DNA from 2 places in the Agrobacterium sp. 16-172Ci genome. Region 2 is predicted to be linked to the other one. Evidence: riboswitches for the same ligand, from Rfam matches in the RefSeq annotation. Region 2 holds a riboswitch; the other holds the start of a gene.
The links. Region 2 has a riboswitch for cobalamin ahead of ACQZ40_RS12705 (CbtB domain-containing protein). Riboswitches for the same ligand answer to the same signal wherever they lie in the genome.
Positions count from the first base shown of each region.

Region 1: it holds a riboswitch for cobalamin, as region 2 does, so the genes downstream of both, metE (5-methyltetrahydropteroyltriglutamate--homocysteine S-methyltransferase) here and ACQZ40_RS12705 (CbtB domain-containing protein) in region 2, are expected to answer to the same signal.

Region 1 covers NZ_JBNWBW010000020.1:29,295-37,588, reverse strand. The annotation lists gene ACQZ40_RS17575 (YcaO-like family protein) at 1-992, shown strand, start outside; gene ACQZ40_RS17570 (TfuA-like protein) at 989-1,702, shown strand; gene ACQZ40_RS17565 (hypothetical protein) at 1,699-2,844, shown strand; gene ACQZ40_RS17560 (helix-turn-helix domain-containing protein) at 2,968-3,405, shown strand; gene ACQZ40_RS17555 (hypothetical protein) at 3,500-3,733, shown strand; gene metE (5-methyltetrahydropteroyltriglutamate--homocysteine S-methyltransferase) at 3,925-6,273, opposite strand; cobalamin riboswitch at 6,374-6,585, opposite strand; gene ACQZ40_RS17545 (ATP-binding cassette domain-containing protein) at 6,647-7,429, opposite strand; gene ACQZ40_RS17540 (sugar ABC transporter permease) at 7,448-8,294, opposite strand, start outside.
Region 2 covers NZ_JBNWBW010000011.1:118,807-127,100, reverse strand. The annotation lists gene ACQZ40_RS12730 (metallophosphoesterase) at 100-945, shown strand; gene ACQZ40_RS12725 (helix-turn-helix transcriptional regulator) at 934-1,644, opposite strand; gene ACQZ40_RS12720 (LysE family translocator) at 1,778-2,407, shown strand; gene ACQZ40_RS12715 (c-type cytochrome) at 2,526-2,960, shown strand; gene ACQZ40_RS12710 (c-type cytochrome) at 3,051-3,971, shown strand; cobalamin riboswitch at 4,157-4,393, shown strand; gene ACQZ40_RS12705 (CbtB domain-containing protein) at 4,555-4,737, shown strand; gene ACQZ40_RS12700 (CbtA family protein) at 4,748-5,458, shown strand; gene ACQZ40_RS12695 (hypothetical protein) at 5,463-5,777, shown strand; gene ACQZ40_RS12690 (type 1 glutamine amidotransferase family protein) at 5,948-6,514, opposite strand; gene ACQZ40_RS12685 (GNAT family N-acetyltransferase) at 6,535-7,023, opposite strand; gene ACQZ40_RS12680 (MerR family transcriptional regulator) at 7,228-7,641, opposite strand; gene ACQZ40_RS12675 (hypothetical protein) at 7,702-8,049, opposite strand; gene dmeR (Ni(II)/Co(II)-sensing transcriptional repressor DmeR) at 8,179-8,294, shown strand, end outside.

The DNA of each region.
Region 1 (8,294 bases), on a different contig from region 2:
CGATCATGGAGGCGATCGAAGGCGCGGTCGCGGAAGAAACCCGCAAACATATCGCCGCCTTCAGCTCCGTTCAGGAGATGCGGGATAAGGGAACTCCTCTCATTCCCTTCGAAACCGTCGGCAGGGTCGATTGCGACGCGCTCGATCCGCGAAAAGAACGTGCCTGGGTGAAGGGCACATCCATTCGCCGGCAGGGGGAGGTTTTTGCGCCTTACGAACTTGTCGGCATGGATTTCCGGGTGGATTTTCCATGGGACCGGCAGGCCTTCCGCATGAGTTCCCAAGGGCTCGCGGCGGGCTTCGACCATGACCATGCGGTCCTCCATGCCCTGCTCGAACTCATTGAAAACGATGCCTGCTTTCTCGTCGACACTTTCGAGACGCGCACCATCGCACCGCGACCGGTCCTCATTCCGGCGGGCGTCGATCCTTCCTTCGACGTTCTTGTTCAGCACCTGTCGGATATCGGCCTGCCGCCGTCCTTCTTCGACATGACGAATGGGCTTGGCGTGCCGGTGGCGATGGCGACCCTGCCCCGGTCGCTTCAGGCGCAGGACGGGCCAGCCACCCGCAGCGCCGCCGGGGCCGCCTGCCGGCCTGATATCCATGGCGCTGCGATTGCAGCCTTGCTGGAGGCGATCCAGTCGCGATTGACCGATATCAGCGGCGCGAGGGACGATCTTTCCCCTCTCCGCTACCAGCGGGATATGGTTGCGGCCGGGACTTCGGCCTCCGGCGTGCAGCCGATGGAAAGGGTGCCGGCCAATCTCGATTTTATATATGACGCGCCTTCGCCGCCATGGCACCAGCTTGCGACGCACCTGTTCGCCGCCGGCATCGAGGATATCTATGTCTTTCCGCTGGAAACGGAGGTATCCGGCCTGCATGTGGTGCGGGTTCTGGCAAGCGGCCTTGCTCCGGCCGGCGGCGGCCTGCAACACATCTCGCAGCGCACCCTCGATCACCTGCTGACCGTCGGAGGCCTCGGATGAAGCCGGTGGTTTTTGCAGGCCCGTCCATCCACGGCATCGCAGGCGAACATATGTCCGGTCTCGATCTTCGCGGTCCGGCCGCCTGCGGCGATATTTTCGATGCGGCTCGGCAAGGTGTGGGGACAATCGGGCTGATCGACGGGCTTTACGGCGATTGCGCCGCCGTCTGGCACAAGGAAATCCTGTTTGCACTGGCGAGCGGCGTTACCGTTTTCGGCGCCGCCAGCATGGGGGCGCTCAGGGCGGCGGAATGCGCCCCCTTCGGCATGATCGGCATCGGCGAGATTTTCGAGGCCTATCGCGACGGGCGGCGTTTTTCCGATGCCGATGTGGCGGTGAGCCATGCACCCGGCGCGCTCGATTACCGCCCGCTGACAGTCGCGCTGGTCGATGCCGAGGCGACGCTCGCCGTCTGCCGCGATACGGTCGCTCCAGAGGAATATGACGCGCTTACGCGCGCAGCCAACAATCTGCATTTTACCCGCAGGACATGGCGCGCCGTCGCCGCGGACGCGGCCCTCGGCTCCGAGACGGCGAATCTGCTCGCGGCCAATGCGGTTTCCGTCAAAAGAAGCGATGCGATGAGGCTTCTGGCAATGCTCACGGGCGAAACGTTGCCATCCCCACCGCCGCCATCATGGAAGCTTCAGAATACGATGTTTTTCCAGCAATTGGCGGCAAGGCGGGCGACAGGGGACAAAAGGTCTTGAGCGCCATCCAGCCCCTGCCTCTGATGCCCGATTGCGGCGGGCTGATCCGCACGATTGCGCTCGCAATACCCGCCGCTTTTTTTGCGGAAAGCAGGGCCACTGACACTGTTTCACCGCTCATTCCAATCGGAAACCTGCTCTCGGCCCTGCCCGCAGATATCACCGCTTTTATCGTGACCGATCGTGCCAGTCTCGGGTCAGCGCGAGACTGGCTCGGCAGCCTGCCAGCCTCCTGCGGCACCGAACTGATACCCCTTGCCGGAAACGACGGCATTTCGCATCCGTGGATACAGGACATGTTCCATGTGCGTGCGGTTGATGCTGCGACAGAATTCGTCCTGGTGGCGGAGAAGGCCATCGGCGTCAGCCTGGCCGAATATCTGGGAGCGGCAACCACGCATTCGGATGTCGCCTTGGCAGGCGGCAACCAGCTTGTCGGCCCGGATTTTCGGCTGGTGGGCCATTCCAGCCTGCAGGATGACAGGGGGATAGGAAGGAATGCGGCCATCCCTTCGCAGCGGTGGCGAAAAATTCAGGCTCTCGACGGCAGAAACATCTTCAGTTTCGGATATCGGCCGGAATATCTCGGCAAAGTCCCGGTCTCTTCCGATTTTTCCGCGATGGAAACTTGCGGAGCGGAGATTGCCGGCAAAAAAATGCACCAATGCGGCTTCCACGTTGACCAGTTCGTTTCAGTCACCGGTCTGAGAAGCGGCGGCCGGCCGCTATTGCTCGTTGCCGACCCTGTCGCGCATGGCGGATGCAATGCCCGCGCCGCAACCGAGCTGAAACGAAAACTGGACGCCTCGTCACTTTGGCTCGCGCGACAGGGCTTTGCGATAGAACGAAATCCCATCCCGCTTTCGCGGGCCATCGACACCAAAAAATGCCTGCCCAGACTTTACAACAATGTCCTTCTTGAAAATGTCATACGTTCCGGTCAGAAACGGCCATTCGTCTGGGTTCCGCATTTCGGCGATACCGAGTCGCTTGAGGAATTCGATGCAATGAACCGAGAAATTTGGGACAGAATCGGCTTTCAAACCATCGGCGTGGCCGGATGGAGCCATCTTTCCAGCCGCAACGGGGCGTTGCGTTGTGCAACAAAAATAATAAATCGCGGGCCGGACACGCGATTATGAACGAAAAATCGTGCAATTTCGTCAATAAAGCGTCATAATACCCGTGGAAATTGTGTTGAATGTATACCTTCAACGATATTAATTGATCATCGGATTTAGGAACCTCAACCGGAGGAATTTGTAATGCACGCCAAACTACCCAGCCCGATCGACGTCCATGTCGGCGCACAAATCAGAATGCGCCGCAAGTCGCTCGGCATGAGCCAGAGTGCACTGGCCGGGCGATTGGGCATCACCTTCCAGCAGGTCCAGAAGTATGAAAAGGGTGCCAATCGTGTCGGCGCGTCCCGTCTGCAGGCCATTGCGTCGATTCTCGGCGTTGAGGTCAGCTCCCTGTTCGCCAATGCCACGCCCGATGGCGACCCGGCCAATCCGGCCCTTGGCACGATCAATGCCATGCAGACCTTCGTGGCCTCGAATGAAGGCTTTTCGCTCAACCAGGCCTTTTCGCGCATCAAGAGCGCCGCCGTGCGTAGAAGCATCGTCGCTCTCGTGACATCGCTCGCCGCCACTGAAGCGGCGGAAAATGCCGCCGCGCCGGCGGACAAAAACGACGATTGACGCAGGTGTGACGCTCGCGTGACGCTCGATGTGGTCGAAAATGAACAACGCAACATCATCGCGTTTTCATACTGTCGACTGTCGAGAGGGAATCATGGCGGCGTCTACCACAGATATACTTGAACAGGACAATGCAGACGAGATTCTGGCGCTCGGGCGGATGGTTTCCTATCTTTGCCAGCGCTCGAAATCTCTGGAACTGGGCATGTCGACCTATTTCCTTGAGATGGCATTGTTGTCGCTGGCCCAGGACATCAATCAGCAGGGTCTGCCGCCGGTAAGCGCAGAGCTGAATGTCGGCGCCTTCGCTCAGGCCGATCTGCATTGAGCGCTTTCGCAACGGCCTAGATTCGCCGGGATTGAGCGTTTCCATACCGATCTCCAGTCGCAGCCCGGAAACGGTCTCTCTGCCTGTCCGGCTGGCTCCATCCTCCCGGAGAGGCATTCATATGCCCTCCCCCAAATTTTTCAGGCGTAAGCCATGATGGAGGCCCGGTTCTCGCCGGGCCTCCATTCATATCAAAGCACCGCGCGGCGAAGCTCGGCAGCGGCGGCGACCATGTTGACCAGAGCGGGCCTCACCTCTTCCCATTTACGCGTCTTCAAGCCGCAATCCGGATTGATCCAGAGCTGCCGGTCGTCAAGCCGCTCTCGCGCCAGCGCCAGAAGATCGACCATTTCTCCAACCGCCGGCACGCGCGGCGAGTGGATGTCATAAACGCCGGGACCGATCTGGTTCGGGTATTTGTAGGTCCGAAACGCATTCAGCAGTTCCATCTTCGAACGCGAGGTCTCGATGGAGATCACGTCGGCGTCCATGGCAGCAATGGCATCGATAATCTGGTTGAACTCGGAATAGCACATATGCGTGTGAACCTGTGTGCGGTCACCCACGCCGCTGGAGCAAATGCGAAAGCATTCCACCGCCCAGCCGAGATAATCCTGCCAGTCCCGGTGCCGAAGCGGCAGTCCTTCTCGAAGAGCCGCCTCATCGATCTGGATCATCTGCGCGCCGGCTGCTTCGAGATCATTGACCTCATCGCGGATGGCGAGCGCGATCTGGCGGCATGTCAGGCTTCTGGCGATATCGTCGCGCACGAAGGACCAGTTGAGGATCGTCACCGGCCCGGTCAGCATGCCCTTGACGGGTTTGTCGGTGAGCGACTGCGAATATTCCCACCAGCGAACCGTCATCGTTTTCGGACGCGACACGTCGCCGAAAATGATGGGCGGGCGCACATAACGCGAACCGTAACTCTGCACCCATGCATGCTGGGTGAAAGCGAAGCCGGAAAGCTGTTCGCCAAAATATTGCACCATGTCATTGCGCTCGAACTCGCCGTGCACGAGAACGTCGAGACCGATTTCCTCCTGCCAGCGAATGGTCGCTTCGGTTTCCTTCTCCAGGAATTTTTCATATTGCGCATCGGTCAGCGCGCCCTTGGAATGTGCCGATCTGGCCTTGCGCACCTCCGGCGTCTGCGGGAAAGAGCCGATGGTCGTCGTTGGGAAAAGCGGCAGCGCGATGGCCTGCGATTGCACTTTCTGCCGCTCGGCAAACGGGCTCGCCCGCTTCCTGTCGGCCTCGCCAATCGTCGCAATACGCTTCTGTACGGCGGCGTCCGTTACCTTCGGTGAGGATGCACGCCCGGCAACGGCCTTGGAGGCAGCCGCCAGTTCCGTCGCGACAGCAGCCTTGCCATTACCGAGAGCCTTGCCAAGCGTGGCAAGTTCGCCGAGCTTCTGGGTGGCGAAGGAAAGCCAGCTTTTGAGATCGGCATCGAGGCCGGTTTCCAGTTCGAGATCGACCGGGACATGCAGCAGCGAGCAGGAGGGCGCGATCTGAAACGCCGCCGCACCGCGTGCCGCGATGGCGGGTTCCAATCGGGTAATGATTGCGGCGAGATCAGCGCGCCAGATGTTGCGGCCGTCTATGACACCCAGCGACAGGACGCGATTTTCCGGCAACGCTTTTAACGCCGCCTCCAGCGCATCGGGTGCTCGCACCAGATCGATATGAAGGCCCGCGACCGGAAGCGACGCGACGGCTTCGAGATTGTCCTCAAGCCCACCGAAATAGGTGGCGAGCAGGACTTTCAGATCCGGCGCGGCCTTCGACAAAGCCTGATAGGCCACGGCCAGCGCGTGACGCTCCCCCTCGGAAAGATCAAGCACGGCGACCGGCTCGTCGATCTGGACCCAGTCCGCACCGGCCACGCGCAGGCGACGCAGCAGCTCTTCATAGACGGGCAGCAGCCTCGCCAGCAGATCGAGCGGCTTGAAGGCTGCCTCGCGCGCCTTGGCGAGTTTCAGGAACGTGACCGGGCCGAGAATGACCGGACGCGTATGGACGCCGAGCGCCTTCGCCTCAAGGAAGTGGTCGACCGGCTTTTGCGAGGTGAGCACGAAATGCTGATCCTCTGAAACCTCCGGTACCATGTAGTGATAGTTGGTGTCGAACCATTTGGTCATTTCCAGCGCCGGAACGCCCTGACCATGATGCGAATGTCCTTCATGCCCATGGCCGCAGCCTGCATGCCCTTCGCTCTGGCTGCCGCGCGCCATGGCGAAATAGGTGGAGAGGGAAACATCTCCGCCCGCCGATCCATAGAGGGATGGAATGGCGCCCACCATCACGGCTGTATCTAGGACATGATCGTAAAGGGAAAAATCGTTGGAAGGGATATGGGCAATCCCCTTCTCAAGCTGAAGCGCCCAGTTTTCGGCGCGCAGCCTAGCTGCGGTTTCGAGCAGTTCCGTCTCGGAAATCTTGCCGGACCAGAAGCCTTCAAGCGCGAACTTCAGTTCACGATGGCGTCCGATCCTCGGAAAACCGAGAGATGCGACTGGAATGGACTTGTCTGGCATTTTCATACCCCATTTGGTTGTGGGGGCATGGGTAAAGCGGACGCGTGCAGGCCCGGCCTGTGCCGGACCATTGCAGCAACCACCGGGACACCCCGCCCGTGGACGTTATTTTGTCCTGGCAGGTCTCCTGGCTTACGGGTCGTCGCCTTTGTCCGTCTTCCCGGGGTTTACCCCAGTGACGTGTTGGACAAAGGCTCGCCGCTTACAGTTGCGGGGGCAGCTCCGGTCTTGCCGATCGTCGGCGCACCGGATTCCCTCTTAGCTCCGGGATCGAACAAACGAGCCCGGAGAACCATGACACCCGCATTTCTCACCACGGGCACCACGATGTCAATAGACATAAAGAAATCTTTATATCTTTATTTCACTGAACTCAGAGCGCGACCGCACCCGGCCCCGGCACCGCACCGGGCGGCACCTTGCCCAGAATAATCATGCCAAGCACCTCGTCCTTGGTGACATCCTGCGTGCGGGCATGGCCCACCACCTTGCCGTTCTTCATCACGAAGACCCGGTCGGCCAGATCGAAGACATCGTGAATATCGTGGCTGATGAGGAAGATGCCGATGCCCTGCCGTTTCAACTCCTTGACGAGATCGCCCACCTGCGCCGTTTCCTGCGGGCCGAGTGCGGCCGTCGGCTCGTCCATGATGAGGATACGGGCATCGAACAGAATGGCGCGGGCGATGGCGACGGATTGCCGCTGGCCGCCGGACAACGCCTTCACCGGCTCCTTGAACCGGCGGAAGTTGGGGTTGAGACGCCCCATGACCTCGCGGGCCGAGGCTTCCATGGCGACATCGTCAAGTGTGCCCCATTTCGTCTTCAGCTCGCGGCCGAGATAAAGATTGGCGGCCGCATCGACGTTATCGGCCACGGCCAGTGTCTGGTAGATGGTCTCGATGCCGTATTTCTTGGCATCGCGTGGATTGCGGATATCGGCATCCTCGCCATTGATGAGAATATCCCCGCCATCGCGCCGATAGGCGCCGGAGAGGATTTTGATCAGCGTCGATTTGCCCGCGCCATTGTGGCCGAGAAGGGCGACCACCTCACCGGGGAAAAGATCGACAGAGGCGTTTTCCACCGCATGGATACCGCCGAAGGAAATGGAAATATTGCGCATTTCCACGAGGGGCGTGACTTGGTCCGTCATAGGAGTTCTCCTCGGTTCTTACTTGGCGCGGGCGCGGTAGATGGTGTCGAGCCAGACGGCGACGACCAGAACCACACCGACGACGATGCGCTGGAAGGGCGTATCGATGCCCACCAGCACCATGCCGGATTGCAGCGACTGCATGACGAGCGCGCCGAGCATCGCACCCGCTATGGTTCCGACACCGCCGGCAAGCGAAGTGCCGCCGATGACGGCCGCCGCGATGGTGTAAAGCTCGTCCAGCTCGCCCTGGGCATTGGTCGCCGCGTTGAGGCGGGCGGTGGAGATGGCGGCGGCGATGGCGCACAGAACACCCATCAGCGTGAAGATCTTCACCGTGACCCAGCGGGTCTTGATGCCGGCGAGTTCGGCCGCTTCCGGATTGCCGCCGATGGCGAAGACATAACGGCCGAAACGCAGCCGTGTGGCGATGAAAGTCATGACCGCACCGACGGCGAGCGCCATCAGCACCGGAATGGCGATGCCATGCGAAATGAACAGACCGCCTTCAGGCCAGGCGATGCCATTGGCATCGGCATAGTTGCGGGCGATGTTGACCGGCCATGGATAGCTGTTGACCACCGCCACGAAACCGATGACGACAAGGCAGCCCAGCGCGGCCAGAAAATATTCCGCCCAGACGGGCCGCAACGGAAAGCCGAAACGGCGGCGCTGATGGCGGGAGTTCAGGATGGCCGCAATGATGGCGACGCAGGCGATGACAGCGGCGATCCAGCTCCATGTCGCGCCGATCGAACCGCTGGTGCCGCCGCCCATCAGGCGGAAGGTGGAATCCATCGGCGCCACGGTGCGGCCGCTGGTGATGAACCAGGTGCCGCCGCGCCAGACAAGCAGGCCGCCGAGC
Region 2 (8,294 bases):
GGCTTCAAGCCGGGTGTTTTGCATTTGTGATAGGGCGGTGCGGCCTGTCGGATTTTATTGTCACAAGCCTGTCATCCGCCGGGTTTATCGCGGCGCATCATGACTGAAAAAACCACGCCTCTCTTCTCCTTCGGCATTGTCGCCGATCCCCAATATGCCGATGCCGCTCCGCGCCCCGAGATGGGTCGTTATTATGCCGAGAGCCCGAAAAAGCTCGCAGACGCGGTCGACGCCTTCAACCGCGAGGACCTCGCCTTCGTCGTGACGCTCGGCGATATCATCGATCGCGGCTTCGAAAACTTCAATGCGATCCTTGCCGTTTACGACGGGCTTCGCCACCGCTCGGTGCTGCTGCCGGGCAATCACGATTTCGCCGTCGCCGCCGAGCATTTGCCGACTATCCACGCCCGCCTCGGCATGTCCGCCCCCTGGCATGATTTTTCCATCGGCGACATCCGCTTCGTCGTGCTTGACGGCAATGAGGTCAGCCTTTTCGCGCCGCCGCCCGGCGATCCGCGTCGGGCGCTTGCCGCAGATCGGTTGAAGCACCTTGCGGATGCCGGCGCAATCAATGCGCAGGACTGGAACGCCTCGCTCAGCGACGAGCAGTTCGAATGGCTGCGGGCCGTTCTGCAAAGGGCGGATGCGGCAGGCGAAAAAGTGATCGTTCTCTGCCACTATCCTGTCTATCCCGAAAACGCCCACAATATGTGGGACGCGCCTCGCATCCTTGAGCTTCTCGGCTCCCACCCCTCGGTCGTCGCGTGGTTCAATGGCCATAATCACGAGGGCAATTACGGTGTGCTGGGCAATACCCACTTCGTGAACTTCAAGGGCATGGTCGATACGCCCGACCAGAACACCTTCGCGATTGCCGATGTCTTTGCCGACCGGATCGTCATTCGCGGTTTTGGGCGCGAGGAGGATCGCCTTTTACGGCTGTGAATAGGGGATTGGCGGCTGGTTGCTCTGCCAGCCGCTCATCCACAATTGCCGCAGCTTTTCGCCTTCCAGCTTGAAGAAGCTGCCGGTCGTTTCGCAGCTCAGCACCCGGTCCGAACGGAAATTGCGAATCGCCTGCCGCAATTCGCACCAGGCGACGATATTCACCGTCTCCGAATAATAGATCACCGCAATCGGCCGAACCCGCCGCTGCGTTTGCGCGCCGGCTTCATCGCGATAGGTGATCTCCAGCTTCTCCTCGTCGCGCACCGCCCGCCGGACCGTCGCAAGATCGACGCCGGCGGGGGAGGGCGCGATGCTGCCCCAGGCATGCAGGGCATTGGCGGAGAGGGTTTTCGACAGTGGTTCGGGCAGGGAGGCGGCAATCTTGTCGCTGACCTGCCTTGCCGCCTGCCGCAACTCGCTATCGCCGGTGCGGGCCACCATGGCGAGCGCCAGCACGATCGCCTCCGTCTCTTCGATGGAAAACATCAGCGGCGGCAGGTTGAAGCCGGGACGCAGGATATAACCGACGCCGCGTTCCCCTTCGATGGGCACGCGCATGGTCTGAAGCGCTGCTATGTCGCGATAGACAGAGCGCACCGTCACTTCCAGCGCCTCGGCAATCGTCTGCGCGGTGACAGGCCTGCGCGCCACCCGCAGAATCTGGATGATCTCGAACAGTCTCGACGCCTTGCGCATTGCCGTTTTCCCGGTGGATTTTCCCACGCAACTGACACAACGCTGTCAGTTGGCTTCTCCTATAAACGGAGAAACACATTGAGAAACATGGGATTTCCCGAATGTGTCGTGAACCGTTTTGGGAGATACTGACATGAGTTACGCCGAAAATCTCTGGCTTTTCTTTCTGGTCCTGTTCGGCATCATCATCCTGCCGGGCATGGACATGCTGTTCGTGCTGGCAAGCGCACTGACGGGCGGCAAGAGAACCGGCCTTTCCGCTGCAAGCGGCATGAGCGCCGGCGGCATCGTGCATTCGCTTTACGGCGCCCTGGGCGTCGGCATGTTGGCCGCCTGGATGCCGTCGCTGTTCCTGCCGCTCCTGGTTTTCGGCGCCGTCTATATGATCTGGATCGGCATCGGCCTGATGCGCAGCGCGATTGTCGTGAACGGCGATGAGGCGCAGGCGAGCGCTTCGGTCAGAAAAGCCTTCTGGCGGGCGGTGCTGACCTGCCTTTCCAACCCGAAGGCCTATCTGTTCATGATGGCGATTTATCCGCAATTCCTCAAACCGGCCTATGGCCCGATCTGGATGCAGGGGCTGGTGATGGGCGCGATGGTGGCGGTCACGCAGTTCACGGTTTACGGCGCGCTGGCGCTGACGGCGGATAAAAGCCGGGCATGGCTGGTTTCTTCGCCCGCCGCCACGATCTTCATCGGCCGCGCCGCCGGTTTCATGCTGATTGCCGCAGCGCTGCTGACACTGTGGGAGGCCCTGTCTTAGGCTTCTGTTTTCACGATGGAATTCACCGCAATGTGACTTCTTTTCGCCATCCGGAAAGGGCATCCTCGCGCCGTTCCATCTAGCGCCCGGTGTCCCGGCCGGAATCAAGGAGAGTTGCATGAAACTGAAAACCATTACCGCGGCCATGCTGTTCGGCTGTCTTTGCGCCGGAGCGGTCTACGCTGCCGGCGAAGTCGAAAAACGTGAAGGCATGATGAAGCAGATCGGTGGGGCGATGGGTTCGCTCGCCGCCATCTCCAAGGGCGAAAAGCCCTTCGACGCCGATACCGTCAAGACTGCCGTGACCACCATCAGCACCAACGCCAAGGCTTTCCCGGACCAGTTCCCCGCCGGCACCGAGACCGGCAGTGCCGCTGCCCCCGCCATCTGGGAAAATTTCGACGACTTCAAGGCCAAGGCCGCCAAGCTCGGCACGGATGCGGACATGGTTCTCGCCAATCTCCCCACCGATCAGGCGGGCGTCGCCACCGCCATGAAGACGCTGGGCGCCGATTGCGGCACCTGCCACCAGACCTATCGTCTGAAGAAATAATCGCAGCACTTTGGAAACGCCGCTTACCGGCGGCGTTTTCTCAGGCACGAAAGACATCTGACCGGGTCAGGTGAGAATGGGGAGAGGGGCATGTCCTCCATCTGGACGAAACTCGTGGGCGGGGCCGTCGTCGCGGCCATTGCGGGCTACGGCATATTCGCCTGGGTCACCGCGCCTCAGCGGCAGGCGCCCAGCCACTGGGTCAGCCTGGGCGAACCGGATCTGGCCAATGGCGAAACGCTGTTCTGGGCGGGCGGCTGCGCAAGCTGCCATGCCGCGCCCGATGCGAAAGGCGAGGCGCTATTGACGCTTTCGGGCGGGCAGGCGCTGAAAAGCCCCTTCGGCACCTTCCATGTCCCCAATATTTCCTCCGATCCGCAGCATGGCATCGGCGGCTGGACGCTGGCGGAATTCGGCGATGCGATGACGCGCGGTGTGGGCAGGAACGGCGAACATCTCTACCCGTCCTTTCCCTATGCCTCCTATGCCCGCATGACGCAGAAGGACATCAACGATCTCTTCGGTTATCTGAAGGCCCTGCCGGCCAGCCAGAACGATGCGCCGGATCACGAATTGCCGTTCCCCTTCAATCTGCGCATGGCGCTGGGCGGCTGGAAATTCCTTTATTTCGACCCCGCAGCGCGGCCCCGCGTGGAGCTTGCCAATGCCAATGCTGAATTGCTGCGCGGCCAATATCTGGTGGAAGGGCCGGGCCATTGCGGCGAATGCCACACACCGCGCAACGCGCTTGGCGGTTTCGTGAAAGACAAATGGCTGGCGGGCGGTCCCAACCCGGAAGGCGAGGGCCGCATTCCCGACATTACCCCCGGCTCGCAAAGCATCGGCAGCTGGGCCGAGGCCGATATTGCCAGCTATCTGGAAAACGGCTTCACCCCGGAATTCGACAGCGTCGGCGGCTCCATGGTCAAAGTGCAGCAGAACATGGCGCATCTGACGCCTGAAGACCGCGATGCAATTGCCGCCTATCTGAAGGCCATACCGTCGCGGTAACCCTCAGCCGTCATGCCGGACCAGATCCGGCATCCAGCCACGGCGCGTCTGCGCCGTGAGAAGAGTCTCTCGCGATCAAGGACTTGATCGCGCTGGACCCCGGATCTAGTCCGGGGTGACGGAGGTGGAGGCGACGGCGTGCAGTTCGAAATCAGGCCCACCATTGACTCCCGACCCCGCCCATCGGATAACAATCCTGTGATGGTTCCTTCCGGGCGTTCCGGAAGGTGAAAAGGGAACACGATAGGGAGAAATCCTCATTCGTGGCTGCCCCCGCAACTGTGAGCGGAGAGCCTGAAACGAAATGCCACTGGCAAGCCATCTCGCCGGGAACCCAAGGGTTTCCAGAGAGGGTGATGCCGGGAAGGTGTTTCAGGTTTTGACCCGTAAGCCAGGAGACCTGCCATCGCGGAAATATCCATGCCGGCGGGGTGTCCGGAAGAGCGGAATTTCAGGGTGGCGGGATCGACGCTTCCCTGTGTCAGTCTCGTATCCCCGTGGTGAAGTGTATCGTAGCGGCTCGATGGCCTTTTGCCGTCCGGCCGCGTCCAAAGGCGCGGGGTCGCGCCGGAGAGGGGTCACCATGTCCATCAACCAGAATACGGCCAACGCCGCCGTTTCCGCAAAAACAACCAGCTTCGCGCAATCGCTGACGGCGATCGTGCTTGGCCTGTTCGTTGTCGGTTTTGTCGGCTTTTCCCATGTGGAAGCCGTTCACAACGCCGCGCATGACACGCGTCATGCCAATGCCTTCCCCTGCCATTGAGGGGAACGGCATGTCGTCTTTTCGCAATATCGTCTTTACCGCCGTTCTCGTCGGCATCCTCGGCGGTTTCGCCGTTTCGGCCATGCAGGCTTTCGGCACGACGCCGCTCATCCTTCAGGCGGAAACCTATGAAAGCGCCGGCGAAGCGGCCCACAGCCATGATGCGCCGGCCCCCGGTGCTGCCGTTCCCGCCCATGAGCACAATGACGAGGCCTGGGCTCCGGCCGATGGCTTCGAGCGCACCGCCTACACCGTCGCCGCCAATGTGCTGACTGCCATCGGTTATGCGCTGGTGCTGACCGGCCTGATTTCGCTGCGTGGCACGAATGGCGGCTGGCGCGAAGGCCTTCTCTGGGGCGTTGCCGGTTTTGCCGCCGTCATGCTGGCGCCGATGATCGGCCTGCCGCCGGAACTGCCGGGCAGCCCGGCCGCCGCACTTGAGGCGCGGCAAATCTGGTGGCTTGCGACGGTTGCCGCAACCGCGGGCGGCATCGCGCTGATCGCGTTCCGCCGCGAACCCTGGGCCATCGTATTGGCGCTGGTGCTGATCGTCGCACCGCATGTGGTCGGCGCACCCTTGCCGCCGGAAGGCGAACATGCGCTGGCGCCGCTGCCGCTGGAGCGTCAGTTCATCGTCGCCGCCACCGTGACTAGCTTCGTTTTCTGGGCTTTGCTCGGAACGTTGAGCGCGTTTTTCCTGAAGCGCTTCCAGTCGGCTTGAGACTATGCAGGACGCAGCGGAATGGAGTGAGGAACTCGATGCGCTGCGTTTTGCCGTCCCCGGTCACGGCGCTTTCTGCGCCGTGCACCGCCTTGCCTTCAAGGCGGTTCTTGGGGCGACCCCGGATCGCGAGGCGGCTATCGCCTGTTTTCATGAGCACGAGGCCGCTTTTATCGCTGCGGCGCTCAGCAAGATAAAACGCTCGAATTCACCCTCCGGCCGCAGCCTGCATCTGAACAGCCGCGATATTCGCCGTGCGATTGCCGGGGAGAACGGCGATCATGCGGCGCGTGTTTGTCGCGTACTTGATCGGCGATAATCATTGCCGTTTTCACGTCCGTCATCCCGGCCTTGAGCCGGGATCCAGCCAGCCCAAGTCATTGGGCTGAAAGGACTCTTTTCACCGCGCAGACGCGCGTCGGCTGGATTCCGGCTCAAGGCGGGAATGACGGGAGTAGAGGGAGCGCAAACAACCGAGGCGGCTATGCCTCAGCGATGCTCCGCCGCAAAAACCTGAAGTTCCGCCTCGGCTTCCGGACCAAAGAGGCCGAGGTGTTTCAGGATTTCCACAGCGAAACTGACCGGCGCGCTGCCGGCGGCCGTGATGATGCCGCCATCGCTGACCGCTTTCGGCTGGTCGCGGTAGAGCGACTCGCCGCTATAGACGGCATAAGCCTTGTGGGACGCCAGCGAATTGCCGGTATGGGCGACGTCGTTCAGGACGCCCGTGCTACCGAGCGCGCTCGCCGCCGCGCAGATGCCGGCAACCAGCCGGTTTCTGTCGCGAAACCGGTGCACCAGCCCGCCAAGATCGACAGCCGTTCCCTTTTCCCAGCTCAAGCCGCCGGGAATGACAAGCGCATCGATGTCAACAGGATCAAGCGCGTCATAGGATGTGTCAGGCGTCACATTCAGCCCACCCATGGATGTCACCGGCCTGCCGTCAGGGGTGGCATAGACGATCTCGACGCCCAGATAACTGCGCGCTGCGGCAGCAAGCAGCGCCGGTTCCCAGTCCGCAAAATACTGCGCCAGCGCAATGGCGATCCGTGTCATGGTCGTCTCCGTGGTTTTAATCAGGCGATGGACTGCATGTAGCGCATGCCGGTGACCGGGCGGGGCGCGAAATCCATGTTTTCGTAGAAACGATGCGCCGCCACATTACCGGTCGTGGCGCTGACGGAAAGATAGTCGCAACCGAGACGCTTGGCGATATCGCGGGCGCGGGAAACCAGATGCTGGCCGGTGCCATGGCCGCGATGCCCGTCACGCACGAAGAGATGATGCAGCTCAAGCCCGCGCCGGCCTTCCTGCGCCCTGTAGAGCGGCAGAAGCAGGGCGTAACCGATCAGCGCGCCATCGGCTTCGGCCACGAGGCCATGCACCCAGGGCAGCGGGCCGAAGAGGTCGCGTTCCAGTTTCGCCGGCGTGATCGCCGCCGCATCGCCGTGGTAGGAGGCAAGCAGCGTAATCATCTCGTTGAGCTCGGGCAAATCCGTCTTGCGTGCACCACGAATGATGACGACGGGCGGTCTTTCCAGTGTAAGGGAGCTATCTTCGGTCATTTTTTCGGTCCTTTGGTCTTATCGGTGCCGTCAGGACGCTTGAGAAACAACAAAGCCGCCTGACGGCGGCTTGTTGACAATATGATCTGTCGAGCCGCCCTTAGAGGTAGGCCCAAAAGTACGAGCAGGAGATGGGTGCGCGTTCGTTGATCATGGGACATGCAATGCGCCCGAATCCGCAATCTGTCAAGCCCGGTTTTCCGATCAATGTTCACCCTCACACATGCCGTGATTGGAAAGCGCGCGGATGACGTAGCAATCCTCTATGGAATGGCCGTGGCAATGGGAGACGATGCGCTCCAGCTCGTGCTCCAGCTTCTTCAGGCTGGCGATCTTTTCGCGCACATGGGCGAGGTGTTCGGCGGCGATGCGGTCCGCGCCTTCGCAGGGCATCTGCCGGTGCTGGCTAAGCGCGATCAGTTCGCGGATGGCGTCGATGTTCAGCCCGAGATCGCGCGCATGGCGGATGAATGCCAGCCTTTCGAGGTCGGTCTTTTCGTAGCGGCGCTGGTTGCCATCCGAACGATCCGCCTCGCGGATGAGGCCCATCTGCTCGTAATAGCGGATCGTCGGCACCTTGACGCCGGTACGTTTCGACAGTTCACCGATGGACAGCATGGCTTTCTCCATATCTCCAGTCTCTAGAGATATGGCTTTTCCGTCCCCGGTTCAATGGCCTTAAGCGACGTCGTTGACGCCAAGCGCCTGGGCCAGTGCCTTCAGAATCTGCGATTCGAGGCTTGCCATATCCGGCTGGGCGGAAGCGGCCACCTCAGCATTGGCGCCAGTGGCGGCGGAAACGCCGCTGTCCATGTTCCAGAGAGCAGCAGCGAGGCTCGCGGAGGCGCCGGCCAGCGGGGCGACGGTGGTGGCGACATTGCCTGCCACCGAAATGGCGCGATGGGCCGCCCGCGTCAGCTCCTGCAAAGCCTCGGTGGTAGACTGGCTCTCCCGGTTATGCGCAGGCGCGATGCCGCGGACGGGAGAGGCGAAATTGATGCTGCTGGTTGCTGCGATAGTCGTCATGACTGTGAGTCCCCTAGTTCTGATGGGGCATTTTTAAGGTCCGAAACATTCCCGAAGATTGCGTCATGCACGCCTTGCGCAAAAAATAGCGGCAATATACTATACCCCCCTATAGTATATGAGGTGCCCATGTCCCATACGATCCGCAACAAGGAGAAGCTTCTGGCCCGCATCCGCCGTCTGAAAGGGCAGATGGAGGCGGTCGAGCGCGCACTGGATGATGCCAAGCCCTGCGGCGAGGTGCT